DNA from 4 places in the Streptomyces sp. NPDC048521 genome. Region 2 is predicted to be linked to each of the others. Evidence: riboswitches for the same ligand, from Rfam matches in the RefSeq annotation. Region 2 holds a riboswitch; each other region holds the start of a gene.
The links. A riboswitch is a leader RNA that binds a small molecule or an ion and turns the genes downstream of it on or off. The one in region 2 is predicted to bind cyclic di-AMP.
Positions count from the first base shown of each region.

Region 1 (7,350 bases), on a different contig from region 2:
GACCGTCTGAGCGCCTCGCGCGCTCACGCCGCAGCCGCGTCGGCCCCTCGGGGCGGCGCGGCTGCACCCTGTGCGGCGCAATGCTCACGCGGCTGCGTCATAAGCTCGCACCCTCCGCACGCGGCTGCGTCATAAGCGCCGCACGCCCCGCTCCATTTGCCACCGATTTACCGCCGATTTACCGCCGGCATGCGTGTGGCGCCCTCTCATGAATTACGGCACAGCGGAATTCGGGCAGCGCAGAAAATGCCCCGCCGCCGAATAGCTCTTCTTTGTATACGGCGCCCGTGTTAATGCCGCTGGCCCGACATGTTTACGGCATGTTGCGAAGTCCTCACACGCTCCGCGGCGCCGGAAAAGCGAAGGCGGTGCGCGCTCGTCGCGCGCTCGGCGTGCAGCGCCGTGACCGCCCGCGCGCGCTCACCGTCGCCGCGCGCCACCGCGTCCACGATCGCGCCGTGCTCCGCCCAGGCCTCCAGCGGGCTCGACGGCGCCTCCACCGCGTACATCCAGGCGATCTTGTGGCGCAGCTGGGTGAGCATCGAGGTCAGCGAGGGGCTGCCGGAGGCCTGGGCGAGCGTCTCGTGGAACCAGCCGCCCAGCGAGCGCAGATCCTCGCTGTTGCCCCGCCTGGCCCGCTCCTGCCCCAGCCGGACCAGGCCGCGCAGCACCTTGAGGTGGGCCTCCGTGCGCCGCTGGGCGGCCCGCGCCGCGCCCAGCGGTTCCAGGAGCATGCGCATCTCCAGCAGGTCGGCGGCCTCCTGCTCGGTGGGTTCGGCCACGCACGCGCCCGCGTGCCTGCGGGTCACCACGAAGCCCTCCGCCTCCAGGGTGCGCAGGGCCTCGCGGACGGGGACGCGTGAGACGCCGTAGCGGCGGGCCAGGACTTCCTCGGTGAGGCGGCTGCCGCGCTCGTAGACACCCGCGACGATGTCGTCCCGGATCGCCGTGCACACCGAGTGCGCCGGAATACGCATGACCGACCTCCGCCTTAATCCCCGTGAAACGTCGACGATGGACGTGTGTCCCGTGACTCTATTCCAATGAGCCGTAATTTCCGACGGCGGGCCGGAATCCATGCATATTTTTTGGACAACGGGCCCGGCGGACACCGCGAAAAACGACGAAAGCCCCGGCTCGGCGAGCCGGGGCTTCGGGTGCCGTGCGACGGAGGGTCAGACGTTCACGCCGTGCTTGCGGAGGTAGGCGACGGGGTCGATGTCCGAGCCGTAGTCGGGGGTCGTGCGGGCCTCGAAGTGGAGGTGCGGGCCGGTGACGTTGCCGGTCGCGCCGGACAGGCCGATCTGCTGGCCCGGGGTGACCTTCTGGCCCACGGTGACACCGATGGACGACAGGTGGCCGTACTGGGTGTACATGCCGTCGGCCATCCGGATCACGATCTGGTTGCCGTACGCGCCGCCCCAGCCGGCGGAGACCACGGTGCCGGAGCCGACCGCGTGGACGGACGTGCCGCTGGCGGCGTGGAAGTCGACGCCGGTGTGCGAACGGGAGGACCACAGGGAACTGGTGGCCTGGTAGGCCGTGGAGACGTAGGAGTGCGCTATCGGGGCGACGAAGGCGTTCAGGCGCTTGCGCTCGGCCTCGCGGGCGGCGCGGGCCTGGGCCGCACGCTCCTGCTTGACCTTCTCGGCGGCCGCCTTGGCCGCGGCCTCCTCGGCCGCCTTCTCCTGGGCGGCCTGCTGCTGAGCGGCGGCCTGCGCGTCGATCTGCTCGGCCACGTCGTCGCTCGCGGCGAGGACGGGCGTGAGACCGGTCTGCTCCAGGGAGTTCTCCGCGGCGAGCGCCGGCGAGACGGCGAGGGTGCCGATGACACCGGTGGTGGTGAGGGCCGCGATACCGGCCGCCTGAGCGGTGGTCCGCTTGACCCGGCCGGGCTTGCGGTGCTTCCCGGTGGCGCACATGAACGCCATGAAGTGGCTGGTCCTTTCCTTCCCTCTCGCCTACCGGGTTAGCTGACGGGTTCGGAGCAGGAAGGTCTCCTACGGGCCCCCTCGCTCTCGCATGGGCACCCGATTCACCCCAGGGACGGTGGGTCCCCGGCTCCCCTGGCTCGCGCCGTACGGGGACTCGGCGATGGCTGTCCGGTGCCGCGGGTGCGGCGCACTGCCTGACGAACAGCCCGCATGACGCTACGAAAGCCTGCTTTCAATCCTCAAACGGATCGGGGCTTTTGTAGCGCATCCCACAGGGCAGACAGGCAACCTCCGCCTCAAATCGGGCATCTGGGCAGCCGGTGGAACAGCGTGGGGCCCTGACGACCCGCGGGTCGTCAGGGCCCCACGCGCGCGTGCCGCTACTCCGCGGCGACGACGGTGACTTCGCCGATGCCCAGCGCCTCGACCGGCGCCTTGATCTGAGCCGCGTCACCGACGAGGACGGTCACCAGCCGGTCCACCGGGAAGGCGTTGACGACGGCCGCGGTGGCCTCCACCGTGCCCGTCGCGGCCAGCTGCTGGTACAGCGTCGCCTGGAAGTCGTCGGGCAGGTGCTGCTCGACCTGGTCGGCGAGGGTGCTCGCGACGGCCGCCGCGGTCTCGTACTTCAGCGGCGCCACACCCACCAGGTTCTGCACGGCGACGTCCCGCTCGGCGTCGGTCAGGCCCTCCGCCGCGAGGGTGCGCAGCACCTTCCACAGGTCCTCCAGCGCGGGGCCGGTGTTGGGGGTGTCCACGGAGCCGCTGATGGCGAGCATCGAGGCACCGGTGCCGTCCGGGGCGGACCTGAGGACCTGCCCGAAGGCACGCACACCGTAGGTGTAGCCCTTCTCCTCGCGCAGGACGCGGTCCAGGCGGGAGGTGAGGGTGCCGCCGAGGCAGTAGGTGCCGAGCACCTGGGCGGGCCAGACGCGGTCGTGCCGGTCCGGGCCGACCCGGCCGATGAGCAGCTGCGTCTGGACGGCGCCGGGCCGGTCCACGATGACCACGCGGCCGGTGTCGTCGGCGGTCACCGGCGGCACGGGCCGGGGCTCGCCCCGGGTGCCGGTCCACGCGCCCAGGGTGTCGCCGAGCAGCGCGTCCAGATCGGCCCCGGTCAGGTCGCCGACCACGACCGCGGTGGCCGTGCCCGGGCGTACGTACCGCTCGTAGAAGGCGCGTACCGCCCCCGCGTCGATCTTCTCGACGGTCTCCTCGGTGCCCTGCCGCGGGCGGGACATGCGCGAGGCGGCCGGGAACAGCTCCTTGGAGAGTTCCTTGGCCGCCCGGCGGGAGGGGTTGGCCAGCTCGTGCGGGATCTCGTCCAGGCGGTTGCGGACCAGCCGCTCCACCTCGCTCTCGGCGAAGGCCGGGGCGCGCAGGGCGTCGGCGAGCAGTCCGAGGCCCTTGGCCAGGCGGGAGGCCGGGACCTCCAGGCTGAGCCGGACACCGGGGTGGTCGGCGTGCGCGTCCAGCGTGGCGCCCGCGCGCTCCAGCTCGGCCGCGAACTCCTCGGCGGAGTGCTTGTCGGTGCCTTCGGAGAAGGCTCGCGCCATGATCGTGGCGACGCCGTCCAGGCCGGCCGGCTCGGCGTCCAGGGGCGCGTCGAGCAGCACCTCGACGGCGACGACCTGCTGGCCGGGGCGGTGGCAGCGCAGCACCGTCAGACCGTTGTCGAGCGTGCCGCGCTCGGGGGCCGGGAACGCCCACGGCCTGGCCTCGCCCGGCTGCGGCTGGGGGTGGAAGTCCATCGTGGCGAGCTGGGTCACTTGGCCGTCTCCTCGTTCTCGTTACCGGCCTCTACGGTCGCTTCCTGCTCCGGATCCTCCGGGACCTCGGCGTCCTCGACGGCCTCCGGGGACTTGGGCTCGTAGACGAGGACCGCGCGGTTGTCGGGCCGCAGGCGGGCCTTGGCGACCTCCTGGACCTCCTCGGGGGTCACCTCGAGGACGCGGTGCACGGCGGTGAGGGCGAGCTGCGGGTCGCCGAACAGCACGGCGTACCGGCACAGTTCGTCGGCGCGGCCGGCGACCGTGCCGAGCCGGTCCAGCCACTCACGCTCCAACTGGGCCTGGGCGCGCTCCATCTCCTCGGGCGTGGGGCCCTCCGCGGCGAACCGGGCCAGTTCCTCGTCGATGGCGGCCTCGATGACCGGCACCTCCACGTCACCGGAGGTCTTCACGTCGAGCCAGCCCATCGAGGGCGCGCCGGCCAGGCGCAGCAGGCCGAAACCGGCCGCGACGGCCGTACGGTCGCGGCGCACCAGCCGGTTGTACAGGCGGGAGGACTCGCCGCCGCCGAGGACGGTCAGGGCGAGGTCGGCCGCGTCCGCCTCGCGCGTGCCGTCGTGCGGCAGCCGGTAGGCGGCCATCAGGGCGCGCGCCGGGACCTCCTCGACGACGACCTCGCGCAGCTGCTCCCCGATGATCTCCGGCAGGGAGCCGTCGCGGGGCTGGGGCTTGCCGTCGTGGGACGGGATCGACCCGAAGTACTTCTCGATCCAGGCGAGCGTCTGCGCGCTGTCGATGTCGCCGACCACGGAGAGCACCGCGTTGTTCGGCGCGTAGTAGGTGCGGAAGAACTGGCGCGCGTCCTCCAGGGTGGCCGCGTCCAGGTCCGCCATCGAGCCGATCGGCGTGTGGTGGTAGGGGTGGCCCTCCGGGTAGGAGAGGGCGGTCAGCTTCTCGAAGGCGGTGCCGTAGGGGACGTTGTCGTAGCGCTGGCGGCGCTCGTTCTTGACGACGTCCCGCTGGTTCTCCATGGACTCGTCGTCCAGGGCGGCCAGCAGCGAGCCCATGCGGTCGGCCTCCAGCCAGAGGGCGAGCTCCAGCTGGTGGGCCGGCATGGTCTCGAAGTAGTTGGTCCGCTCGAAGCTGGTGGTGCCGTTGAGCGAGCCGCCGGCGCCCTGCACCAGCTCGAAGTGGCCGTTGCCCTTGACCTGCGCCGAGCCCTGGAACATCAGGTGCTCGAAGAGGTGAGCCAGGCCGGTACGCCCCTTGACCTCGTGGCGGGAACCGACGTCGTACCAGAGGCACACCGCCGCCACCGGGGTCAGGTGGTCCTCGGAGAGCACCACGCGCAGACCGTTGGCCAGGCGGTGCTCGGTCGCTGTCAGGCCCCCGGAGCCTGCCTCGGCTGTGGTCGTGTGACCCATGGGCATGTACGTCCCTTCGCGAGCGGAGGCGGTCGAAAGAAACCGCGGTTTTCCTGCCGTTCCTGCCACTGTATGCAAAGCGTGCGGGACGTCGGTGAAGTTCCCGCGGGACGTACGCCCACAGCGGATCGCGTAGCCTGCCTGCGACCCCTCTCCCGATGGCCTCCGGGCACCGGCCAGGCCGGCGGAGACCGGGTCGTGGCCCGGGCTGTCAGTGCCGCGGTCCACAATGGTCCGCGTCAGATCCGTCAATCGCTTCAGCAGCAAGAGCGAGCCGAGGGGGCGCGGGGGGGGGGGGGGGGGGGGGGGGGGGGGGGGGGGGGGGGGGGGGGGGGGGGGGGGGGGGGGGGGGGGGGGGGCGGCCCCCCCCCGCCCCCCCGCCCCGCCCCCCCCCCCCCCCGCCCCCCCACACCGAGCGCACCGTAGGCAAGCGACCAGATCAGGAGGAGCCGGCAGCGATGGCCCGCCGCAGCACGAAGACCCCGCCGCCCGACGATTCGTTCGAGGAGAGGATCCTCGACATCGACGTCGTGGACGAGATGCGTGGCTCCTACCTGGAGTACGCGTACTCGGTCATCTACTCGCGCGCCCTGCCGGACGCCCGTGACGGCCTCAAGCCGGTGCATCGCCGGATCGTCTACCAGATGAACGAGATGGGCCTGCGCCCCGACCGCGGCTATGTGAAGTGCGCGCGTGTCGTCGGCGAGGTCATGGGCAAGCTGCACCCGCACGGTGACGCGTCGATCTACGACGCCCTGGTGCGTATGGCGCAGCCCTTCTCCATGCGCGTGCCCCTGGTCGACGGCCACGGCAACTTCGGCTCGCTGGGCAACGACGACCCGCCGGCCGCGATGCGGTACACCGAGTGCCGCCAGGCCGAGGCGACGAGCCTGATGACCGAGTCGATCGACGAGGACACGGTCGACTTCGCGCCCAACTACGACGGCCAGGAGCAGGAGCCGGTGGCCCTCCCGGCCGCCTTCCCGAACCTGCTGGTCAACGGCTCCTCCGGCATCGCGGTCGGCATGGCGACGAACATGCCGCCGCACAACCTGCGCGAGGTCGTCGCCGCCGCCCGTCACCTGATCAAGCACCCGAACGCGGACCTGGACGCGCTGATGAAGCACGTCCCGGGCCCGGACCTGCCCACCGGCGGCCGGATCGTCGGCCTGGACGGCATCCGGGACGCGTACGCGACGGGTCGCGGCACCTTCAAGATGCGCGCGACGGTGTCGGTGGAGACCGTGACCGCCCGCCGCAAGGGCCTGGTGGTCACCGAACTGCCGTTCACGGTCGGCCCCGAGAAGGTCATCGCGAAGATCAAGGACCTGGTCAACGCGAAGAAGATCCAGGGCATCGCCGACGTCAAGGACCTCACCGACCGCGAGCACGGTCTGCGCCTCGTCATCGAGATCAAGAACGGCTTCGTGCCCGAGGCGGTCCTGGAGCAGCTGTACAAGCTGACGCCGATGGAGGAGTCCTTCGGCATCAACAACGTCGCCCTGGTCGACGGCCAGCCACTCACCCTGGGCCTGAAGGAGCTGCTGGAGGTCTATCTCGACCACCGCTTCGAGGTGGTCCGGCGCCGCAGCGAGTTCCGCCGCGGCAAGAAGCGCGACCGGCTGCACCTGGTCGAGGGTCTGCTGACCGCGCTGGTCGACATCGACGAGGTCATCCGGATCATCCGGTCCAGCGACAACTCCGCGCAGGCCAAGGAGCGCCTGATCGAGCGCTTCTCGCTGAGCGAGGTGCAGACGCAGTACATCCTCGACACGCCGCTGCGCCGGCTCACCAAGTACGACCGCATCGAGCTGGAGGCGGAGAAGGAGAAGCTCACCGCGGAGATCGAGGAGCTGACCCGGATCCTGGATTCGGACGCCGAGCTGCGCAAGCTGGTCTCGGCCGAACTGGCGGCGGTGGCCAAGAAGTTCGGCACCGACCGGCGCACGGTCCTGCTGGAGTCCGCGGGTGCCCCGGTGGCCGCCGTGCCGCTCCAGGTGGCCGACGACCCGTGCCGGGTGCTGCTGTCCTCGACGGGTCTGCTGGCCCGTACGGCGACCGCGGAGCCGTTCGCGGAGGCGGCCGGCGCCAAGCGCGTCAAGCACGATGTGATCGTCTCGGCGGTCCCGGCGACCGCGCGCGGTGAGATCGGCGCGGTGACGTCGGCGGGCCGCCTGTTGCGGATCAACGTGGTAGACCTGCCGCAGCTGCCCGAGTCGGTGGCCACGCCGAACCTCTCCGGAGGGGCGCCGCTGGCGGAGT
Region 1 covers NZ_JBICWR010000017.1:115,355-122,704, reverse strand. Annotated here, with positions in the region: gene ACGFRF_RS32040 (HPr family phosphocarrier protein) at 1-10, shown strand, start outside; gene ACGFRF_RS32035 (GntR family transcriptional regulator) at 291-977, opposite strand; gene ACGFRF_RS32030 (M23 family metallopeptidase) at 1,176-1,931, opposite strand; cyclic di-AMP (ydaO/yuaA leader) riboswitch at 1,944-2,104, opposite strand; gene ACGFRF_RS32025 (M16 family metallopeptidase) at 2,315-3,703, opposite strand; gene ACGFRF_RS32020 (M16 family metallopeptidase) at 3,700-5,094, opposite strand; gene ACGFRF_RS32015 (DNA topoisomerase (ATP-hydrolyzing) subunit A) at 5,547-7,350, shown strand, end outside.
Region 1: linked by a shared signal. The riboswitch ahead of ACGFRF_RS32030 (M23 family metallopeptidase) and the one ahead of ACGFRF_RS12915 (transglycosylase family protein) in region 2 are both predicted to bind cyclic di-AMP.

Region 2 (7,350 bases):
CTGGTACGCGCGGTGGGACAAGCAGAACACCACCACCGCGGACTGGCCGTGGGGCGCCACGCAGTTCACCGGCCACAGCCGCGGCCACCAGTACATGGTCAACAGCAAGGAGACGCACGGCGGCGTCACGCTCACCGTCGACCGTGACGCCTGGGACGCCCCGGTGGCCATCACCGGCTGACCCGGAACGCCGTCCGGCGGGCGCGGCGGTGCCCGAAGCGCGCGCGAATCGTTGGTCGAATGGGTTGGCCGCAGCCTGCCCACTGCCTACCATCGATCATCGCAAGACTTTGTGCACCGCCGCACAATCTCCCTTGGAGGTTTCCTTGCACCGCCGCCGTCGCACCGCGCTCGTCCTCACCGCCGCGATCGCCGCCGCGGCACCCGCCCTCACCGCCTGCGGAAACGATGCGCATCCGGGCGCGGCGGCCGTCGTCGGAGGACAGCGGATCACCGTCTCCCAGCTGGAGAGCCGGGTCAACGAGGTCCGCAAGGCCCAGCGGGCCGCGGTGTCGGACGAGACCCAGTACCAGCAGGTCGTCGCCTCCACCGGCAGCCTCACCCGTGACACCCTGCACAACATGGTCCTCGACCGGGTGCTGCACCGTGCCGCGCGGGACGAGGGCATCTCGGTCACCCGCAAGGAGATCCAGCAGATGCGCGGGGACCTGGAGCGGCAGGCCGGCGGCGCCAAGGGGCTGGAGACGGCCTGGCTGCAGAAGTACGGCATCGCCCCCGCACACCTCGACGACAACCTCCGCCTCCAGCTGGAGGCGCAGAAGCTCGCGGCCAAGCTCGGCACCGACACCACCCAGCCCGCCTTCTGGAAGGCCCTGTCCAAGGCCTCCGAGGAACTCGACGTCGACCTCAACCCGCGCTACGGCACCTGGGACGTGCAGAAGAGCAGCCGGGTGGACGCCAGGACGCCGTGGGTGCGCGAGGTCACGGCAGCGGGCGACCAGCCGCTGACGGCGTAGCCACCACGCCTGGACCACCGGGTGCCGGAACGGTACGGCAGCGGGAGCGGTTCGCCGGCCCGGGCGGTATGCCGGCAACCGGTTTGCCGGCCGGGAGGTACGGCAGCCGGAACGGCGCGGCGGGGAGCGGAACGACGGGATCCTTCGGTCATACGATCACACGAACCCCTCGGCCCTGTGGACAACAAAATCCGCTGTCTGCCGCCGTGGGTTACGTTCGGATCGTGAACGCATCCAGCCCCGAAGCCGCCGACCCCGGCCGCATCGTCCTGCTCACCACCAGCCACCGCGTCGCCCCCGGCCTGCTGTCCTGGCCCGCCTGGCAGGCCTTGCGCGCAGCCGACGCCGTGCTGTGCGCGGACGGCGCGCACCCGCAGCTGCCGTATCTGCGGGAGGCCGGTACAGCCGTTCAGGAGGCGTCCCCCACCGCGCAGGAACTGGTCGACGCCTGCGCCGGCGGGCGGACGGTGGTGGTCGTGGCGACGGGCGAGGGCGAGCCGGCGCTCACCGACGGCCTGGCCCGGCTGGCCGGTTCCGGCCGGGTCTCCATGCCGGATCTGGAGCTGTTGCCCGCCTCCTACGACCTGCCCGGCGCCCGCCTCCTGGACCTCGTCCAGGTCATGGACCGCATCCGCGCCGAATGCCCGTGGTCCTCCCGGCAGACCCACCAGGGTCTGGCCAAGTACGGCATCGAGGAGGCGTACGAACTGGTCGAGGCGATCGAGGCCGGCGACCGCGAGGAACTGCGCGAGGAACTGGGCGACGTCCTCCTCCAGGTCGTCTTCCACTCCCGCATCGCCGAGGAGGACCCGGACACGCCGTTCTCCATCGACGACGTGGCCGGCGGCATCGTCGCCAAGCTCATCCACCGCCACCCGCACGTGTTCGGCGACGAGGAGGCCGAGACCCCGGAGGACGTCAAGGCGCACTGGCTGCGCACCAAGGCCGAGGAGAAGCGGCGCACCTCGGTCACGGAGGGCGTCCCCCTCGGCCAGCCCGGCCTCGCCCTCGCCGCCAAGCTCGCGTCCCGCGCCCGCACGGCGGACCTGGACGTGCCGTTGCCGCAGGGGGAGGGCGTCGGCTACGAACTGCTCGCCCTGGCGGTACGCGCCGAGGCGGCCGGCATCGATCCGGAAGCGGCTCTGCGGGCGGCGGCCCGGGTGTACCGGGACGCGATACGGGCGACGGAGGGAACGGCACCGGAGCGGGGGAAGGGCTAGCACGGCCCACCGCGGCCCGCCCACCGCGGCCCGCGGCCGCCGGCCATGCCCGCCAAGGTCCGGCCGGGTGCGGCCGGATACCGTCGAGGGGTGACCGACCAGCCCCACCGCCCGACCGCCCCGGACTCCGCGCCCGACCTCTTCACCTGGGAGTTCGCAGCCGACCCCTACCCCGCCTACGCCTGGCTGCGCGAGCACGCGCCCGTGCACCGGACGCGGTTGCCCAGCGGGGTGGAGGCCTGGCTGGTCACTCGGTACGCCGATGCCAAACAGGCCCTGGCCGACCAGCGGCTGAGCAAGAACCCGGCCCATCACGACGAGCCCGCGCACGCCAAGGGCAAGACCGGCATCCCCGGCGAGCGCAAGGCCGAGCTGATGACGCATCTGCTGAACATCGACCCGCCGGACCACACCCGGCTGCGCAGGCTCGTCAGCAAGGCGTTCACCCCCCGTCGCGTCGCCGAGTTCGCGCCGCGCGTGCAGGAGCTGACCGACCACCTCATCGACCGGTTCGCGCGAGGAGGCTCCGCCGACCTCATCCACGAGTTCGCCTTCCCGCTGCCCATCTACGCCATCTGCGACATGCTCGGCGTCCCCCGCGAGGACCAGGACGACTTCCGCGACTGGGCGGGCATGATGATCCGGCACGGCGGAGGGCCCCGGGGCGGGGTAGCCCGGTCGGTGAAGAAGATGCGCGGCTACCTGGCCGAACTGATCCACAAGAAGCGCGAGGCACTGCCCGCCGAGCCCACGCCCGGCGAGGACCTCATCTCCGCCCTCATCCGCGCCTCCGACCACGGTGAACACCTCACCGAGAACGAGGCCGCCGCCATGGCCTTCATCCTGCTGTTCGCCGGCTTCGAGACGACCGTCAACCTCATCGGCAACGGCACCTACGCCCTGCTCACCCACCCCGAGCAGCGCCACCGGCTGCAGGAGTCCCTGGCGAGGGGGGACACGGGCCTGCTGGCGACCGGCGTGGAGGAACTGCTCCGTTTCGACGGGCCGGTGGAGCTGGCCACCTGGCGGTTCGCCACCGAACCGCTCACCATCGGCGGGCAGGACATCACGCCGGGCGACCCGGTGCTCGTCGTGCTCGCCGCCGCCGACCGGGACCCGGAGCGGTTCGCCGACCCGGACGTGCTGGACCTCGCCCGCCGCGACAACCAGCACCTCGGCTACGGCCACGGCATCCACTACTGCCTCGGCGCGCCGCTCGCCCGGCTGGAGGGACAGACCGCGCTCGCCACCCTGCTCACCCGCCTGCCCGACCTGCGGCTCGCCGTGGACCCGGCGGAGCTGCGCCGGCGCGGCGGACTCATCATGCGCGGCCTGCGCACCCTGCCCGTGGAGTTCACTCCGGTACCCGACGGGGTCGTGAAACCGCAAACATGACAGGCGCTCAACTCTGTGATCTTCACGTGATCTGCGCGGCATGAACTTGTGACAAGTGATCGTCTGCCGATACGTTCACCCATCAGCGCGGCGACAGGCTCCATCCGCCGCGCCGGTCCTGCTGTCGCACGAAAGGCTTCCGCATGCTCTCCGGGAACGGTCGTCACCGTCGCCCCCGTCAGGCTCCGGCCCTCCTCGTCGCGGCCGGAGTGACCGGCTCGGCCATCGCCATCCCCCTGCTCGGCGCCGCGAGCGCCAACGCGGCCGACGGCACCACGTGGGACAAGGTGGCCGAGTGCGAGAGCGGCGGTTCCTGGAGCGCGAACACCGGCAACGGGTACTACGGCGGCCTGCAGATCTCGCAGGACGACTGGGACGAGTACGGCGGCGGTCAGTACGCCGACAGCGCCGACCAGGCCAGCCGTTCGCAGCAGATCGCCGTCGCCGAGAAGATCCTCGCCGACCGGGGCACCACCCCGTGGGCCACCTGCGCCCTGCTGTCGGGCCTGACGTCGAACTCCGGCTCCCTGGACGTCGACACGGGGGTCGGCGGCTCCGGTGACACCGGCGGTTCGAGCGACTCGCCCGGATCGGCCGACAACTCCGACTCGTCCGGTCTGCCGGATTCGTCGTCGTCCTCCGGCCCCGGTTCCCCCTCCCCCTCCGGTTCTCATCCCGGCTCGGGCTCCTCCACCGGTTCGGCCGGTACGCCGTCCTCCGGTGCGAGCAAGGGCGCGGACGCCACCACGGACCCCGGTGCGGACGCCGGCTCCACCGGAACCAAAGCCCCCAAGTCCGACAAGTCCGCCTCGCCCGACACCGGAAACCCGCAGGGAAGCGGCAGCGCGCCCACCGTTACCCCTAGCGTGCCCAACCAGGACAATCCCCAGCAGAGCGCCGGTTCCTGGAGCCTGGTCGACACCGGCGCCCTCACCGGCGGCGGACGCCACCGGGGGGACAGTGCGGACGAAGGCGTGACAAACGGTCAGAACGCCGCGTCGTCCGGCCGCCACGCCTCCCGTGAATCGGGCACCTACACCGTGCGCGAGGGCGACTCGCTCGCCTCCATCGCCGACTCCCTTGAGGTCGACGGCGGATGGCGCGCGCTCTACGCCCAGAACAAGAAGGCCATCGGCGCCGACCCGAGCAGCATCACCGCCGGTCAGACCCTGGACGTCGGTGCCGAAACGGGCGGCGAGTAGCGGGAGTTGGCGCCCCGATTCGCGGCTGATGTCCGATTTGGCGAAAGTGTGGGATGAGTCTCAGAAGCCCTGATCGTCTTTGAAATTGCGCCGATCGCCTGTCTACGGTCGGGACCGCTCGTCACCACGAGCCCCGGCAGCCGCAACGCCGAATCCTGCCAGCGGTTGCCCGGGAACAGTCGTCGCGTCAAGCGCCGTAGGCAGGAGCGGGGGACCCAAGGTAAGCGCCGGAACCAGCAGTTGAGCTGGCACCGGCTAGGGGTGGAGCCGCACCTCGCGCAAGCGGGAGTGCGGCCGGGCAACTCAACCGGCCCGAACCCGACAGCTCACCTCGCAGGCGTCGGTGAGGGGATCGATCCATGCTGTTTTCCGGCAAGGGCAAGCACCGTCGTCCGTCCAAGGCCACCCGCGCCATCGCTCTCGCCGGTGTCACCGGCGCCGCCGTCGCCGCCCCGCTGATGGCGGCCGGCAACGCCTCCGCCGCCACCGCCTCCCAGTGGGACGCGGTCGCCCAGTGCGAGTCCGGCGGCAACTGGTCCATCAACACCGGCAACGGCTACTACGGCGGTCTGCAGTTCTCCGCCTCCACCTGGGCCGCGTACGGCGGCACGCAGTACGCCGGCACCGCCGACAAGGCCTCCAAGGCGCAGCAGATCGCCGTCGCCGAGAAGGTCCTCGCCGCCCAGGGCAAGGGCGCCTGGCCGGTCTGCGGCACGGGCCTGTCGAGCACCCCCTACAACGGCTCCGCCCCGACGACCCCCTCGTCGAGCGGCAGCACCACCACCCGCTCCACCGACCAGCAGGCCGCCTCCCGCTCCGCCGAGCGTCCGGCCGCCTCGCGCTCCGCCGAGCGTCCGGCCGCGTCCGCGAGCAAGACCGTCACCACCCCGACCGGCAAGAAGGTCAAGAAGGGCGACGGCGAGTACAAGGTCGCCACCGGCGACACCCTCAGCTCCATCGCCGAGAAGCAGGGCGTCAAGGGCGGCTGGGAAAAGCTGTTCCAGCTGAACAAGGACATCGTCGAGGACGCCGACCTCATCTTCCCGGGCCAGCAGCTGCACCTCAAGTGACGCCTGGCGCCCACGCGAACCACAGCGCCCTCACCTCCCCGGCCCGCACACGAAAGGCCTCGTGAGGGCCACCCCCCGTCCCCACGGGCTCCCCGCCCCGGTGCGTGTTCCCCCGTACGCACCGGGGCGGGGTTCTGTCGTTTCCCGGCTGTTCGGCGGGACCTCATCCGCACGCCCCTTTGTTCCGCGGGTGAACAATGGGTACCGTCTGCGTGTCCCTCCCTGTCCACGGGACGGTCGGTCGCTGGCCGACGCCCCGCGGACGGTTAGGCTCTAGTCGCAAGGCACAGCCGTAAGGCAGCCAGCCCCGCACTTCCAGCGTCACATCCAAGAAGGAGATGCTCGTGCCGTCCATCGACGTCGTCGTAGCCCGGGAAATCCTGGACTCCCGAGGCAACCCCACGGTCGAGGTCGAGGTCGGCCTCGACGACGGCAGCACGGGTCGTGCCGCCGTCCCGTCCGGCGCCTCCACCGGCGCCTTCGAGGCCATCGAGCTGCGCGACGGTGACCCCAACCGCTACCAGGGCAAGGGCGTCGAGAAGGCCGTCCTCGCCGTCATCGAGCAGATCGGCCCGGAGCTGGTCGGCTACGACGCCACCGAGCAGCGCCTGATCGACCAGGCGATGTTCGACCTGGACGCCACCGACAACAAGGGCTCCCTCGGCGCCAACGCCATCCTCGGCGTCTCCCTGGCCGTCGCCCACGCCGCCTCCGAGGCGTCCGACCTGCCGCTCTTCCGCTACCTGGGCGGCCCGAACGCGCACCTGCTGCCGGTGCCGATGATGAACATCCTGAACGGCGGCTCGCACGCCGACTCCAACGTGGACATCCAGGAGTTCATGATCGCCCCGATCGGCGCGGAGTCGTTCTCCGAGGCGCTGCGCTGGGGCACCGAGGTCTACCACACGCTGAAGAAGGTCCTGAAGAGCAAGGGCCTGTCCACCGGCCTCGGCGACGAGGGCGGCTTCGCGCCGAACCTCGGCTCCAACCGCGAGGCCCTCGACCTCATCCTCGAGGCCGTCAAGGAAGCCGGCTACGCCCCCGGCGAGCAGATCGCCCTCGCGCTCGACGTGGCCGCCTCCGAGTTCTACAAGGACGGCAAGTACCTCTTCGAGGGCAAGGAGCGCTCCGCCGCCGAGATGACGGAGTACTACGAGGAGCTGGTGGCGGCCTACCCGCTCGTCTCCATCGAGGACCCGCTGTTCGAGGACGACTGGGCCGGCTGGAAGGTCATCACCGACAAGCTCGGCGACAAGGTCCAGCTCGTCGGCGACGACCTGTTCGTCACCAACCCCGAGCGTCTCGCCCGCGGCATCGAGGAGGGCGCCGCCAACGCCCTGCTGGTCAAGGTCAACCAGATCGGCTCGCTGACCGAGACCCTGGACGCCGTGGAGCTGGCCCAGCGCAACGGCTTCAAGTGCATGATGTCCCACCGCTCCGGCGAGACCGAGGACGTCACCATCGCCGACCTGGCCGTCGCCACCAA
Region 2 covers NZ_JBICWR010000004.1:427,999-435,348, forward strand. Annotated here, with positions in the region: gene ACGFRF_RS12890 (glycoside hydrolase domain-containing protein) at 1-181, shown strand, start outside; gene ACGFRF_RS12895 (SurA N-terminal domain-containing protein) at 327-977, shown strand; gene ACGFRF_RS12900 (nucleoside triphosphate pyrophosphohydrolase) at 1,202-2,197, shown strand; gene ACGFRF_RS12905 (cytochrome P450) at 2,288-3,592, shown strand; gene ACGFRF_RS12910 (transglycosylase family protein) at 3,736-4,794, shown strand; cyclic di-AMP (ydaO/yuaA leader) riboswitch at 4,977-5,149, shown strand; gene ACGFRF_RS12915 (transglycosylase family protein) at 5,154-5,864, shown strand; gene eno (phosphopyruvate hydratase) at 6,203-7,350, shown strand, end outside.

Region 3 (7,350 bases), on a different contig from region 2:
GAAACAACCGACGACCACGGACTCGCCCCGCGACGCCCGCCCCGGCACCACCGACGCCCGCAGGGCCGCCCGCGGCGGACCCTACGACCGCGGGACCGCCCGCGGCGGAATCGACGACCGCGGGCCCGGCCCCCGGCGTTACCTACGGCCGCAGGCCCGGCCCACGCACAACCGACGACCACGGACCCGCCCCGGCACAACCGACGACCACGGACCCGCCCTCGGCGGAACCGAGGACCGCGGGCCCGGCCCCCGGCGGAACCCACGGCCGCAGACCCGGCCCACGCACAACCGACGACCACGGACCCGCCCCGGCACAACCGACGACCACGGACCCGCCCCCCGGCGGAACTGACGACCACAGGCCCGCCCCGCCGCAACCGACGACCACAGGCCGCCCTCGGCGGAACCGAGGACCGCGGGCCCGGCCCCCGGCGAAACCCACGGCCGCAGGCCCGGCCCACGCACAACCGACGACCACGGACCCGCCCCGGCACAACCGACGACCACAGGCCGCCCCCGGCACAACCGGCGACCGCAGGGCCGGCCTCCACCCAACCGACGGCCCCAGACCCTCCCCCATCACGAACCGACGACCCTCAGGCCCCCGCCCCCATCACAAACCCACGACCGCAGACCCCCGCCCCGGCGCACCCGACGACCGCAGGACGAGGTCGGGCCGGGGCAGGGTCGGTCGGTGGGGTGGGGTCAGGCGGAGGCGTCCGTCAGTTTCTTCAGTTCCTCGTCCGTCAGGCTCAGCTGCGCCACTCCCAGCAGGGCCGGGAGCTGTTCCGGTGTGCGGGCCGAGGCGATGGGGGCCGCGATCGTCGGCTGGGCCGCGAGCCAGGCCAGGGCGACCGTGGCGACCGGGGCCTCGTGGGCGGCGGCGATCTCGTCCAGGGCCGTCAGGACCTTCTGGCCGCGCTCGGAGTCCGCGTGCTTCTGGGCCCCGTCGGCGCGGGCGCTGTCCACGGTCGTACCCGGACGGTACTTGCCGGTCAGGAAACCCGAGGCGAGGGAGAAGTACGGGACGGCGGCGAGGCCCTCGCGCGCGGCCAGGTCCTGCAGCGGGCCCTCGTAGGTGTCGCGGGAGACCAGGTTGTAGTGCGGCTGGAGGGCGACGTAGCGGGCGAGGCCCTCGCGCTCGGAGAATTCCAGGGACGCCCTGAGACGTTCGGGGGAGATGTTGGAGGCGGCGATGTGGCGGACCTTGCCGGCCTTCACCAGCTCGTCCAGGGCGCCGATGATCTCCTCGACCGGCACCTCGGGCTTGTCGAAGTGGGTGTAGTAGAGGTCGATGTGGTCGGTGCCCAGGCGGCGCAGGGACGCGTCGGCGGCGGCCTTGATGTTGGCGGCGGACAGGCCCTGGTACTCGGGGTGCTGGCTGACCTTGGTCGCGATGACGACGTCGTCGCGGTTGTCGCGGGCCTTGACCCACTTGCCGATGATCGTCTCGGACTCGCCGCCCTGGTTGCCCTCGCCCCAGGCGCTGTAGCTGTCGGCGGTGTCGATGAAGTTGCCGCCGGCCGCCGCGTAGGCGTCGAGGACGGCGAAGGAGGTCTCCTCGTCGGCGGTCCAGCCGAAGACGTTGCCGCCGAGGGAGAGGGGGAAGACCTCGAGGTCGGAGGAGCCGAGTGTGCGCAGAGAAGTCATGCTCCACGTCAACGCCGACGGCGGATGATCGCATTCCGCCGTCGGCGCCAAGTTCACGCAAAGGGGTGCCCCCGCGGGCTCCCTGAGGGGCGTGTCAGGGGTTGAGGCCCTTGTCCCGCAGCCAGGCCATCGGGTCGATGCCGGTGGACTGGCCGCCCGGGTGGACCTCCAGGTGCAGGTGCGGGCCGGTGACGTTGCCGGTGGCGCCGACGCGGCCGATGACGTCACCGGTGGAGACCTTCTGGCCCACGGAGACGCTGATCGAGGACTGGTGGCAGAACCACACCTCGGTGCCGTCGTCGAGGGTGAGGACCGTGCGGTAGCCGTAGGAGCCGGCCCAGCCGGCCTGGGTGATCGTGCCGCTGTGGACGGCCTTGATGAGGGTGCCCGTGGGGGCGGCGAAGTCGAGGCCGGTGTGGTAGCCGGAGGACCACATCGAGCCGGCCTGGCCGAACGTCGAGGTGAGCGTGTACGAGGACGTCGGCAGCGCGTACTGCTTGGCCAGCTCGGCCAGCCGCTTGGCCTCGGCGGCCTTCTCGGCGTCGGCCTCCGCCTTCTCCTTGGCGGCGGCGGCCTTGGCGGCGGCTTCCTTCTCCGCCTTGGCCGCGGCGTCCGCGGTCTGCTTCTCGGCGGCGGCGAGCACGGCGGCGGTGGCCTTGCTGTCGGCCTTGGTCTGCTGCTGCTCGGCCTGGGCCATGATCCGGTTGCGCAGGGTCTCACCCGCGTCGGCGTGCTGCTCGGCGTCGGCGGAGGTCACGCCGACGCCGCTGAGCGCGGTGGTGGTGGCCTCGGGCGCCGGGGAGGAGGTGTCCTCGAAGAGCGAGCCGACGGAGGGCAGGTCCGGCAGGGAGATGGAGACCGGCGGCTTGCCGGTGTTGGCGCTGGCCATGCCGCCCGCGCCGACCGCGGCGATCACGCCGACGCCGAGGACGGTGGAGCTGCGGGCGAATCCGCCGCGCTGCTTGGCGACGCGGTGGCGGCCGCGGACCGGGGCGAGGGAGTCCTCGGTGGGGTTCCACTCCTCCCAGGGGCCCTCCTCGGCGCGGTAGGAACCGTAACCGAAGGTCTCGGTCCCGGCTTGTGCCGGTATGTACGGGGCTTCTGGGGCAGGCCGGTTGGACGCCACGCAGGCGTACTCCTTTCCTTCCTCCGCCTACCGGGTTAGCTGACGGGTTCGGAGCAGGAAGGTCTCCTACGCGCGTATACCGGGCGTGGACTCAGCGAGTCCACGTCGGTGTCCGCGTGATTCACCCCAAGGTGGTGGTTCCCCGGTTCCCTTGCGGGATTCGGCGCGTGCGCACGGAGCCGCCTCTGGTGACGGCTGGGACGACCGCGCTGCGTTATCGAACGTTAATAGACGTGCCAGGCACTTTCCAAGCCGTTCGGCTTGATCGTTAACGTTTCCGGCCGTGGACTTACCCGTCAGGACCCCTGCAAACCGGGCGAGTTGGCCGCGGTTCAGGAGTCACAGAAGTTTTGATGGTGACTCAGATGTTATGCGGACGGCGGTCGCCCGGTCACCCTCGGTGAGGGCGCTCAGGGCTGCCGTACGGCGAGGAGCGCCATGTCGTCCGTCATCCCGCCGCCGGAGTGCCGCCGCACCTCCTCTGCGAGTCGGCCGAGCAGCGCGCCGGGACCGGGGAAGGTGCGTCCGGCGAGCCGCCGTTCGGGTTCGTAGAACCGGCCGTGGGCGTCCCGGGCCTCGGACAGTCCGTCGGTGTAGAGCAGCAGGGTGGCCCCGCTCGGGAAGTCGGCCTCCAGTGCCCGGTCGGGCCACATGCCGAGGTCGGCCATGCCGAGCGGCAGCGCCGGCTCGGGCGCGGTCAGGGTGCGCAGGGTGCCGTCGGCGTGCAGCAGCAGTGGGGCCGGATGGCCGCGGTTGACGATGCGTACGACGCCGTCGCCGTGCGGGAGTTCGGCGAGGACGGCGGTGGTGAAGCCCTCGAACGCGTCGATGCCGTCCCGCCGGGTGCCCTCGCGGGCCAGTGCCCGCTCCAGCCGCTCGGCGACCGCCTCCAGCGTGGGTTCCTGCTCGGCCGCCTCCCGGAACGCCCCGATCAGCACAGCGACGGCGGCGACCGCGCCCAGGCCCTTGCCGCGCACGTCCCCGACGACCAGCCGGACGCCGTACGGGCTGTCCTGCACCGCGTAGAGGTCGCCGCCGATGAACGCGTCCTGGCGTGCCGCCTCGTAGCAGGCGGCGATCTCGAAGCCGCCGATGCGCGCGGCGGGCTCGGGCAGGACGGCCCGCTGGGCGGCCTCGGCGATCTCCCGGGCGGAGGCGAGCCGCCGGTCGCCGAGGCGGACCACGCGGTTGATGGCGACGGCCAGCAGGGCGACCGTGGCCACGGTGACCACGTCGGTGACGGTGGCCACGGCCGGGTGCGCGCCGGCCCGGGCGTGCACGGCGTAGGCGGCGGCGAGTGCCACGAGGCCGGTCAGGACGGTGGTGCGCAGCGAGGCCAGTGGGGCGGCGATCAGCGGGGCGGCGGTGAAGAACGGGACGGCGGTGAAGTCCTCGGGGGTGAGCAGTCCGTAGAGGACGCCGCCGGCGACGAGGAGGGCGGGGAGGGTCCGGGCCAGGGCGCGCGGGCTCGGGCGGCGGGTCCCGCGCACCGGTGCCGGCTCGTCGCCGAGCCCCGGGTCGGGCACGGGGTCGCCGGGGAGCCGGCCACCCGCCCTGGCGTACGTGTTCTGCTCCACCTCACCAGGGCGCACCGCTTGTCTCCCACGTGTCCGACGTACGTCCAGGTTTGCGGGCAGGGGGGCGCGGGGCGACCGCTGTGGACCGACCGGATGACCGGCTGTGACGTATGCCACTCGACAGAAATCCAGGACATCCCGGGAACCCGTGAGTGTCCCGGGAAAACGCTCAGGGCCGGAATCCGTGAACTGGATTCCGGCCCTGAGCCTTCAGTAGCGGGGACAGGATTTGAACCTGCGACCTCTGGGTTATGAGCCCAGCGAGCTACCGAGCTGCTCCACCCCGCGTCGTTGTGTCTCTACTGTACGCCATACGCAGGACGGATTGCACATCGCCTTCCCGCGGGCCCTGCTCGGCCCGGTTCCCGGGGGCCCTCTCAGCCCGGCAGGTGGGCGTTCGGGGCCTTGGCGAGCGCCTCGAACTCCGGGAGTACGACCACCTCGGCTCCCCCGTCGCGCAGCACGGCCGTCCCGTCGGCCGCCGCGACGAAGGTGTCCGGCTCCCGCCAGGCGGTGACCACCCGGCGCACCCCGGCCCGCAGGATCAGCTCGGCGCAGGGCGCGGGGCGGGAGGCACGGCGGGCGCAGGGCTCCAGGCTGCTGTAGACCGTGGCACCGGCCAGCCTGGGATCGGCCCGGTCGATCTTCGCCAGCGCGGCCTCCTCCGCGTGCACCACCGGGTCGTCGCCCTCCCGGGAGTGGCCACGGGCGAGTTCGGTGCCGTCGGCGGCGACCACGACCGCGCCGACGCTGAAGGCCGTCTCCGAGGGCGGGCACAGGGCGGCGAGTGCGCAGGCGGTGCGCAGCCAGTGACGGTCGGCGGCGGTGGGGGCCGGGCCGGTGCCGGGGGCCGTGGGTTCGTAGCGCATGAGGACGACGTCCTCGATGCGGCGGGTCTCGACCAGACGCAGCCGGCCGCCCTGGTAGACGCCGGGGCCGAACAGGCGAGGTGCCGCCGGGTCGCCGACGAACAGGGGGGCGAGGACCAGCTGGAGTTCGTCCGCGAGGCCCTGCTGGAGAAGCTGGCTGTGCACCTGGCCGCCGCCCTCGACCATCAGGCGCCGGACGCCGCGCACGTCGTGCAGGTGCTCCAGCAGGGCACGCCAGTCGATTCCGGTGCCGAGCGGGACGACGTCGGCGCTGCTCCCGAGGAGCCGGCCGGCCCGTTCGGCGCCCTTGTCGGTCGTGTAGACGAGCTTCTCGCCGCCGGTGTGCCAGAAGTTGGCCCCGGGGTCGAGTTCACCGGAGGCGGTGACGGTCACCTTCAGCGGGTACGCGGGCTTGCCCGCCGCCAGCCGGGCGGCGCGGCGGTCGGCGGAGTTGACCAGCAGGCGGGGGTTGTCGGCGCGGATCGTGCCGGCGCCGACGAGGATGGCGTCGACGGAGGCCCGCACGTCGTCGACCCGGTCGAAGTCGGCCGGGCCGGACAGCAGGAGCCGTTCGGGGCCGGTGTCGTCCAGGAAGCCGTCGAGCGAGACGGCGGCGGACAGCAGCACGTACGGCAGGGGCATCGGCGCACTCCCTCGCGGCGGCCCGGCGGGCCCGCCAAGTCTTGTTCAAGTTTGAAACAAACTTACACTGGCGATATGACGACCCGCTGGCTCAGCCCCGAGGAGCAGCGCGCCTGGCGCGCCTACATCGCCGCCTCGCGACTCCTGGAGGACGCGATCGACCGGCAGCTCCAGCAGGAGGGCGGCATGCCCCACCTGTTCTACTCGGTGCTGGCCAACCTCTCCGAGGCGCCCGACCGGCGGCTGCGCATGACCGACCTCGCCGAGACGCTGAAGATCACCCGCAGCAGGCTGACGTACGCGGTGACCCGGCTGGAGCGCGACGGGCTGGTGCGCCGGGAGGACTGCCGGTGGGACAAGCGCAGCAGCCTGGCGGTGCTGACGGACGAGGGGATGGCCGTGCTGGAGCGCACGGCACCGGGGCACGTGGAGACGGTGCGCACCACGCTCTTCGACCGGCTCACGCCGGAGCAGGTGGGGCAGCTGGAGCAGATCTGCACGGGGATCGCCCGCGGGCTGCAGGGGGAGGACGAGGCGGGGGCGGCGACGGAGGACGTGCCGTGGCGGCGGCGGTCGTCACCGTGTTCGGGCTCCGCGACCGAGTGAGTCGCCCGTCGCGGGTCTCATGAGGCGCGCCGCCCCGTCTCCATTGCTTCAAGTTTAAAGCATGAGGTAGGGTCCCGATCCTGGACATCTGCTTCAAATCTGAAGCAGATGGTTACGGCACAGATCCCGGAGACCCGCATGCCCGACATCCCCGCCGCCACCCCGCGTGCCCGCGTCCGGGTACCGCTGCGCTTCCCCGACGGCTACAGCGCCGACGCGGCACTCGTCACCTTCCACGGGCTCGCCGACGGCCGGGAGCACGTCGCCGTCGTCCTCGGCGACCCCGGCCCGGTTCCGCTGGTGCGGCTGCACTCCGAGTGCCTGACCGGAGACGTCTTCGGCTCCGCCCGCTGCGACTGCGGGCCCCAGCTGCGCGAGGCGGTCGAGCGCATCGCCGAGCGCGGCGGCGTACTGCTCTACCTGCGCCAGGAGGGCCGCGGCATCGGCCTCTACAACAAGCTCGACGCCTACGCCCTCCAGGACCAGGGCCTCGACACCTACGAGGCGAACGCCGCCCTCGGCCTCCCGGAGGACGGCCGCGACTACACCGCCGCCGCACAGATGCTCGCCGCCCTCGGCATCGGCGAACTGGATCTGCTGTCCAACAACCCCGACAAGGCGGAGCAGTTGCGCGCGCTGGGCACCGTCGTCCGGCACCGGGTGCCGACCGGTGTCTTCACCACGGCCCACAACGTCCGCTACCTCCGCGCCAAGGTCCTGCAGACCCAGCACACACTCCCCCTGACCGAGCTGAACGAACTGACGGAACTGAGCGCGGGGTGAGCGGGGGCCGGGCGCGGGGCGGACGCCGGCCGGTGGCGAGGTGCCGGCCGGGGCCCGCCGGGGCTCAGGGCTCGCGGTGGGCGGGGAGCCGGAG
Region 3 covers NZ_JBICWR010000025.1:21,444-28,793, forward strand. Annotated here, with positions in the region: gene ACGFRF_RS37090 (aldo/keto reductase) at 709-1,653, opposite strand; gene ACGFRF_RS37095 (M23 family metallopeptidase) at 1,748-2,779, opposite strand; cyclic di-AMP (ydaO/yuaA leader) riboswitch at 2,787-2,955, opposite strand; gene ACGFRF_RS37100 (PP2C family protein-serine/threonine phosphatase) at 3,190-4,371, opposite strand; tRNA gene ACGFRF_RS37105 (tRNA-Met) at 4,571-4,644, opposite strand; gene ACGFRF_RS37110 (dihydrofolate reductase family protein) at 4,734-5,867, opposite strand; gene ACGFRF_RS37115 (MarR family winged helix-turn-helix transcriptional regulator) at 5,943-6,473, shown strand; gene ribA (GTP cyclohydrolase II) at 6,612-7,256, shown strand; gene ACGFRF_RS37125 (DHA2 family efflux MFS transporter permease subunit) at 7,321-7,350, opposite strand, start outside.
Region 3: linked by a shared signal. The riboswitch ahead of ACGFRF_RS37095 (M23 family metallopeptidase) and the one ahead of ACGFRF_RS12915 (transglycosylase family protein) in region 2 are both predicted to bind cyclic di-AMP.

Region 4 (7,350 bases), on a different contig from region 2:
GGGCACGATCGCCAACCCGGCGGGCCTCGACGTCGAGGCGCTGCTGGCCGCGCGGGACGCCTACGGCACCGTCGACCGGCGCGTGCTGCGCCGCGGCGACCGCGAACTGCCCGGCGAGGCCTGGCTGTCCGCCGAGGCGGAGGTGCTGGTGCCGGCGGCCGTGTCGTACGCGATCGACACCACCGATCAGGAGGCGATCGGCGCCCGCTGGATCGTCGAGGCCGCGAACATGCCCGTGCTGCCCGAGGCGGAGGCGCTGCTGGCCGCGCGCGGGGTGACGGTGCTGCCGGACGTGGTGGTCAACTCCGGGACCAACGCCTGGTGGTGGTGGACCCTGTTCGGCGACATCGGGGCGGACGCCGAGGAGGCGTTCGCGTACATCCGGCGCTCGATGCGCGCCCTGGTCGACCTGATGCTCGACCGCGCGGAGGCCGACGGTACGACCCCGCGCGCGGCCGCCCACGCTCTGGTGACCGACCGGCTGCCGGTGATCGCGGAACGCTTCGGGTGGTACCGGTGACGGGCCCGGGGCAAGCCTCCCCCTGACGCGCTCCGGGACCCCGCTTCCGTCGCCGACGTCGATGCTTGCGCGCATCCCGGCACGGGGATTGTCGGCCGGTGAAGGGGGCGCCGGCCGGACGGAAGAGGCCGTCGGCGCGTGTCCGGGCGGCTGTGTAGGGTGACCGCGTGGCGAGAGTGCGGTTGAGCGTGGCCGAGCGGCGCGAGGAGCTACTGCGGGCCGCCATCGAGCAGATCGAGGCGCGGGGCGTGGCGGCGGTCAGGATCGCCGACGTGGCCGCGGCGCTCGGTGTGAGCAACGCGCTGGTGCTGTACCACTTCTCGACCAAGGAGAAGCTGGTCGCCGCCGCGTTCACGTACGCGGCCGAGGACGATCTCGCCCGTCTGCGCAAGCTGCTGGGGCGCCGGACGTCCGCGCTGCGCCGGCTACGGGCGGCGGTGCGCTGGTACGCGCCCACCGGCCAGGCCAAGGGCTGGCGGCTGTGGATCGAGGGCTGGGCCGTGGCCCTGCGCGAGCCCGCCCTGCGGAAGGTCACCCGGGACCTGGACAAGCAGTGGAAGGCCGCGATCGCCGAGGTCATCGCCGAAGGCGTGGCCGGGGGCGAGTTCGCGTGCGCCGACCCGGCCGGTACCGCGCTGCGACTGACCGCGCTGCTGGACGGGCTCGCCGTACAGCTGACGTCCTATTCGGGCGCCGTGCCGCGGTCCCGGGCACAGGAGTGGGTCGACGAGGCCCTCGCACGCGAACTGGGCCTGGACCGGAAGGCGTTGACCGGGCGAGAGGGGTGAGTGCCCCGCACGGGTGGGCGTGATCGCACCCGGTACCACGCGGCCGCCCCGCCGACCGACTGAGCCGTGGCTCGGGGCACCGACCGGACACGGCCGTGGCAGGGAGCGGGACGTGGCCTCGAACGCCGCCGGACACGGCCCCGGCTCCGAGTGACGGAACGCCGGTCGGACACGGCCTGTGGCTCGGAGGGGGGCCGGACACGGCCGTGGCAGGGAGCGGGACGTGACCTCGAACGCCACCGGACACGGCCCCGGCTCCGAGTGACGGAACGCCGGTCGGACACGGCCTGTGGCTCGGGGGGGCGGATGTGGCCGTGCCCCGGGCCGCGGTTTGGGCGGTCCGGGGCAGGGGCGGGGCGTCAGGCCACGGAGGCGATGCGCATCTTGATGTCGTCCGGCGACAGGGTGCCCTTCGCCGTCACATGGTCACCGGACGACTCGCCACGCAGCCGTCGGCCGATCCACGGGACGAGGTACTCGCGGGCCCACTGGACGTCGTCGCGGCGGACCTCAAGGGTGCCCCGGGGCGGCAGCGGCGGCCACGGCTGCTCCGGGTCGGCCGGGATCTCGAGCCCGAGGACCTGTCCGGCGCGCAGCGCCACGCGCGTGTGCCCCTCGGGCGAGAGGTGGAGCCGGTCGTTGTCCCAGGCCCGGCGGTCCTGCACGGACTTGAGGGACCACAGGTCCAGCACGGGGCAGCCGTACCGGTCGGCGATGGCGCGGACGTGCCCGTTGTACGTGGCGATCTTGCCGCGCAGGTGCTTGAGCACGGGCACGCCCCGGGTGTCGAAGCCGGTCGTCACCATCACCGTGCCCGCGACCTCGGTCAACCTGGCCACGGCACGCTCGAACCGCTCGGCCACCTCGTCCGGATCGGTGCCGGGGCGGATGATGTCGTTGCCGCCCGCACAGAAGGAGACGAGGTCCGGGGCCAGTTCGACGGCCTTCGGGAGTTGGTCCGCCACGATCTGGTCCAGCAGCTTCCCGCGCACGGCGAGGTTGGTGTACTGGAAGTCGCCCTCGGGACGCCGGTCGGCGAGGAGTACCGCGAACCGGTCCGCCCAGCCCACGAACGCCCCGTCGGGACCGGGGTCGCCGACGCCCTCGGTGAAGCTGTCCCCCACCGCCACGTACGACCCGATCACTGATCTGTTGTCATTCTTCGAATCGTCTGCCACGTCGGACCATGATTCACCTTCGGATGTGACTTACGCGACCGTAGGCGGGGGTTGACGAACGGTGAGATGAGACACCCTTAAATAGTTTGCCAAGCCAGGAATAGGCATGCGGTCGGGCACGTTGAGGTGTGATCGTCATGCGGACACACCGAAGGCCGGACCCGGGGATCGTGGGTCCGGCCTTCGGAGGCGTGTCAGGCAGGGGGCTTCGGGCGAGGCGGTTGCTCAGCCGACGGGGACGCCGTGCTGGCGGAGGTAGCCGAGCGGGTCGATGTCGGAGCCGTAGTTGGGCGTGGTGCGGATCTCGAAGTGCAGGTGCGGGCCGGTCACGTTGCCGGTGGCGCCGGACAGGCCGATCTGCCGGCCCGCGGTCACGGTCTGGCCGGCCGAGACGGAGAGCTGCGAGAGGTGGGCGTACTGGGCGTAGTAGCCGTCGTCGAGCTTGATGACGACCTGGTTGCCGTAGGCACCGCCCCAGCCCGCCGAGACGACCGTGCCCGCGCCGACGGCCTTGAGGGAGGTGCCGGTCGGGACGACGAAGTCGACGCCGGTGTGGTAGCCGCTGGACCACATGCTGCCGGCCACGTGGTAGCCGGTGCCGACGGTCGCGCCGGCCACCGGGAGGGTGAAGCCGGTGGCGGTGGTGGTCGACGCGGTGGAGCCGGACCACTCGGCCGGGGCCGCCTGCGCCTGGGTGGGCTTCGAGGCGGCCGAGGACTGCGTCGTGACCGCGGAGCGCTGCGGGGCGGCAGGCTCGGTGCCGGTCTGCGCGGCCTTCTTGCCGAGCGTGAGCTCGAGGCCCGGGTGGATCAGCGCCGGGTCGGCACCGATGGCCTGCCGGTTGTCCTCGTAGAGCTGGTGCCAGCCGCCGCTGACGTGCTGCTGGTCCGCGATCGCCGCGAGGCAGTCGCCGGACTTCACCGTGTAGGTGCGCACCGTCGACTCCGGCTGCGTGGCGGCCTTCTTCACCGTGGCCGGCAGGGCCTGCACGGCCTTTCCGGCCACGGATGGCGCCGGGGTGGCGGCGTGCGCTCCGGTGGCCCCGATGAGCGGGAGGGCCAGCGCGGCGCCACCGGTTCCGGCGACGGCGATGGAGCGGGAAAAACGCGGGGTCTTGGGACGTCGGTGCTTACCCTTCGCGGGCATGGCGCATTCCTCTCCGACGCCTGCGAGGTCAGCTGTCGGGTTCGGGCTGGAGCTGCCCGGCCGCGCGGTGCGCGACTTCACCCCTAGCCTGTCGCGGAGACCGGACAGGCAGTCGTACCTGGTGGGTCCCCCGCTCCTGCCGTATGCGGGTCAAGTGTGTGGGGACTCCGGGCGGCGGCAGGATTCGGCGTTCCGTCCGGATGGGTGGTGAACGTAAGCGAGCGAGCCGCACCGAAACAAGCGGCGGGTTCCCGCGGTTCGCATTTCCGAAGATCGAAGACGGAAATACGCGGTCACCCACCGTGAATTCCTGCCGCGCGCACTCCGCAATTCCCCTTTTCCGCAGGAGAATTACGTGGACATGACGGACGACGCTCGGTCACCGATATGACGCTCCTCACGCGCCGTCCCGCCATAGGTCCTTGTTCCGCGGCCAGTTGGAACGAAGACGCCAATTCGGATAGAAGGCTCAGATGCGGCGCAAACGGCAAACCATTGCATCCAGGTCGCCCTTCAGTCCGGTGCGCAACCCGTGGTGCAGCAGGACGGCCCCTCGATACGTTTCGCCCGTTTCGCGGCATTCATACGATGCTGTCGGGTCGAGTCCGCGCAGCCGTACCGCGGGCACCGGCTCGCCGTAGCTCTGCGCCTGCAGCCAGGCGAGGACCACCGCCTCGTCGCCGAGGACGTACTGGACGGCGCTCAGACCGCCCGCGGGGGGCCGCAGCCGGTACAGCTCGCCGCGCTGGACGACCGGGCGGATCTCCTTGTACAGCTCCACCCATCGCCGCGCCTCCGCCAACTCCTCCGCGCTCCACCGCGTGAGGTCGCCGCCGACCCCCAGGACACCGGCCATGGCGCTGACGAAGCGGAAACGCAGCGAACTGACCCGGCCGTTGAGCTGGGTGTTCGGGCTGTCGGTGACCCAGGCGGCCATGACCCGCGCGGGGTGGATCTGGGTGAAGCCGTGCTGGATGGCGAGCCGGTCCAGCGGGTCGGTGTTGTCGGAGGTCCACACCTGGTCGGTGCGGCTCATCACCCCGAGGTCGATCCGGCCGCCACCGCCCGAGCAGGATTCGAAGGCGACCTGGGGGTGCGCCGCGCGCAGCCGGTCCAGCAGGGCGTACAGGGCCCGGACGTGGTCGACCCACAGGCGCTGCGGGTACGGCTCACCGGGCCAGCCGGCGTCGGTGAAGCAGCGGTTGAAGTCCCACTTGACGTAGTCGATCGGGGCGCTGGAGAGCAGGGCGTCCAGCTGCTCCCACAGGTACTCCTGGACGTCCTCGCGGGCGAGGTTGAGAACGAGCTGATTGCGCAGTTCCGTCCGCTTTCGCCCCGATTGGTACTGGACCCAGTCGGGGTGGGCGCGGTAGAGGTCGCTGTCCGGGTTGACCATCTCGGGTTCGACCCAGATGCCGAACCGCATGCCGAGGCCGTGCACCCGGTCGGCGAGGGGCTTGAGGCCGTGCGGGAAGCGGTCGGGGTTGGGGGTCCAGTCGCCGAGCCCGGCGCGGTCGCTGGTGCGGGCGCCGAACCAGCCGTCGTCCACCACGAACAGCTCGACGCCGATCTCGGCGGCGCGGCGGGCGAGGGCGGTCTGCTGCTCCTCGGAGATGTCGAAGGTGGTCGCCTCCCAGGAGTTGAAGAGGACGGGCCGGTCCTGCTCCGCGTCCGGGATGACGTACGCATGCTGGTAGGCGTGCCAGGTGCGGCTCGCGCCCCCGAAGCCGCCGTCGCTCCACAGCCCCGCGAAGACGGGGGTGGTGTACGACTCCCCCGGCTGCAGGAGCAGCAGGCCCGAGTCGTCGTATCCGGCCCCGCCGGTGATCTGCACGCGCGCGTCCGGGAGCTGGGCGACGGCGATGCGCCAGGAGCCGGACCAGCCGAGCGCGCAGCCGTAGACCTCGCCGCGCTCCTCTGTGGCGTCGGTGTCGAGTGCCACCCAGGGCAGATGCTGGTGGCCGGTGTGGCCGCGGCGGCTGCCGATGACCTTCTCACCGTAGGTGAGGGGGGCGGTGGTGAGCCGGGACTCGGCGGCCCAGCGGCCGTGCAGCTGGGACAGCCGCCAGCCGTCGCGGTCGGGCAGGGTCCAGGTGGCGGCGTCGGCCCGTAGCAGTTCCACGCGCGCGTGCCCGCCGTTCTCCACGGTCACCCAGCGCTCCACGACGTCCCCGCGCATCCGGTAGTGCAGGGTGATCACCAGTCCGCCGTCGGCGAAGCGCAGCCGCAGCTCGTCGCCCTCGGTGTCGTACGCCTCGAAAGTCCACTCCGTGCCGCGGCGGTCGTCCGTGCGCACGGACAGGGCGGGGCGGACGAAGCGGGGGCCGCCCTCGACGGGGTACTCCTCGCGGCCGTCGAGCGGGGACTCGAAGGGCCAGTAGCCGGGCAGGGGGCTCATCGCCAGCGCCTCGGCGTCCGCGAGCGCGATCCGCGGGCCCCAGTGCAGGTGGAGCAGTTCGTCGGCCTCGGTGAGATGCAGGGCATAACTGCTGGTGGGCCCAGACAGGAGCCAGGTACGACCGTTTTCGGCGATGTCCACCATCGAGACCTCACAGGTGTCAACAGATCCGCTCAAGTGCGAACATCATTAGGCCGCGAAGCCCCTGGTGACAATGCCTGTGGACAACTCATTGCCCTAGGTAAGCAATGTCGTATGGTCGACGGAGCGCCCGTCGACGAGCCGCGCCGGCGGGGCCGACCGGGAGGAGCCCCCGTGACGCAGCAGGTCCCGTCGACCGAGCCGGAGCTGGCCGGTGTGCGCAATTTCCGTGACGTGGGCGGACTGCCCACCGTGGACGGACGGCGGGTGCGGCAGGGTGTGCTGTTCCGCAGCGGGCACCTGGCGCACGCGACCGAGGAGGACGCGGCCTTCCTCTCCTCCCTGGGCCTGCACACGATCTTCGACTTCCGCAACGCCGCCGACCAGAAGCTGGAGGGCCCGGACGTCGAGCTGCCCGGCGTGCGGAACGTGAACCTGCCGCTGAGCGACCCGGCGGACGGCGCCGAGTTCTGGAAGATGGTCCGCGAGGGCGACCTCGAGCAGTTGCGCGCGATCCTGGACGACGGCAAGGCGGCGGCCAGGATGGTCGCCTCGTACCGGACGATCGTCAAGGAACGCACCGCCGAGCACTCCCGGGTGCTGCACGCGCTCGCCGATGACAACGTGCCCGCCCTGATGCACTGCGCGGCCGGCAAGGACCGCGCGGGCATCTCCATAGCCGTCACCCTCCTCGCCGTGGGCGTGGAACGCGAGGCGATCGTCGCGGACTACCTGGAGTCCAACGCCAAGCACCGCCGGTACAAGGTCCGGCGCAGCGGCAGCCCGGACACCGCGTACACGCCCGAGGTGATGGAGCTGCTCAGCCCGCTCTTCGACGCCCGCGCCGAGTACCTGGAGGCGGCCTTCCGGAGCATCGAGGAGACCTGGGGCGGGACCGACACCTACCTGGAGCAGGGCCTCGCCCTCAGCCCCGGGACCCGCGAGCGGCTCCGCGAGCGCCTGCTGGACTGAGCGCTCCCCCACCCTCACCGGCCGGCCCTTGGGTGCGGGTTGTCGAAGTCGAGGTCTGCCCCGGTCGGCCGAGCGGGGCCGGTGGTAGTCGTCGTACGTCGTGCCGGACGGACCCTGCCCGTGCTCGTACAGGACGTTGAGCACCCGGGCCGCGTCCGGCGTCCTCGCCCGGTCAGCCCTTGGCGCCGACCGCGAACAGCAGGTAGA
Region 4 covers NZ_JBICWR010000022.1:116,199-123,548, forward strand. Annotated here, with positions in the region: gene ACGFRF_RS35820 (Glu/Leu/Phe/Val dehydrogenase dimerization domain-containing protein) at 1-520, shown strand, start outside; gene ACGFRF_RS35825 (TetR/AcrR family transcriptional regulator) at 688-1,308, shown strand; gene ACGFRF_RS35830 (SGNH/GDSL hydrolase family protein) at 1,668-2,453, opposite strand; gene ACGFRF_RS35835 (peptidoglycan DD-metalloendopeptidase family protein) at 2,712-3,632, opposite strand; cyclic di-AMP (ydaO/yuaA leader) riboswitch at 3,637-3,799, opposite strand; gene ACGFRF_RS35840 (alpha-galactosidase) at 4,102-6,174, opposite strand; gene ACGFRF_RS35845 (tyrosine-protein phosphatase) at 6,346-7,143, shown strand; gene ACGFRF_RS35850 (DUF6126 family protein) at 7,316-7,350, opposite strand, start outside.
Region 4: linked by a shared signal. The riboswitch ahead of ACGFRF_RS35835 (peptidoglycan DD-metalloendopeptidase family protein) and the one ahead of ACGFRF_RS12915 (transglycosylase family protein) in region 2 are both predicted to bind cyclic di-AMP.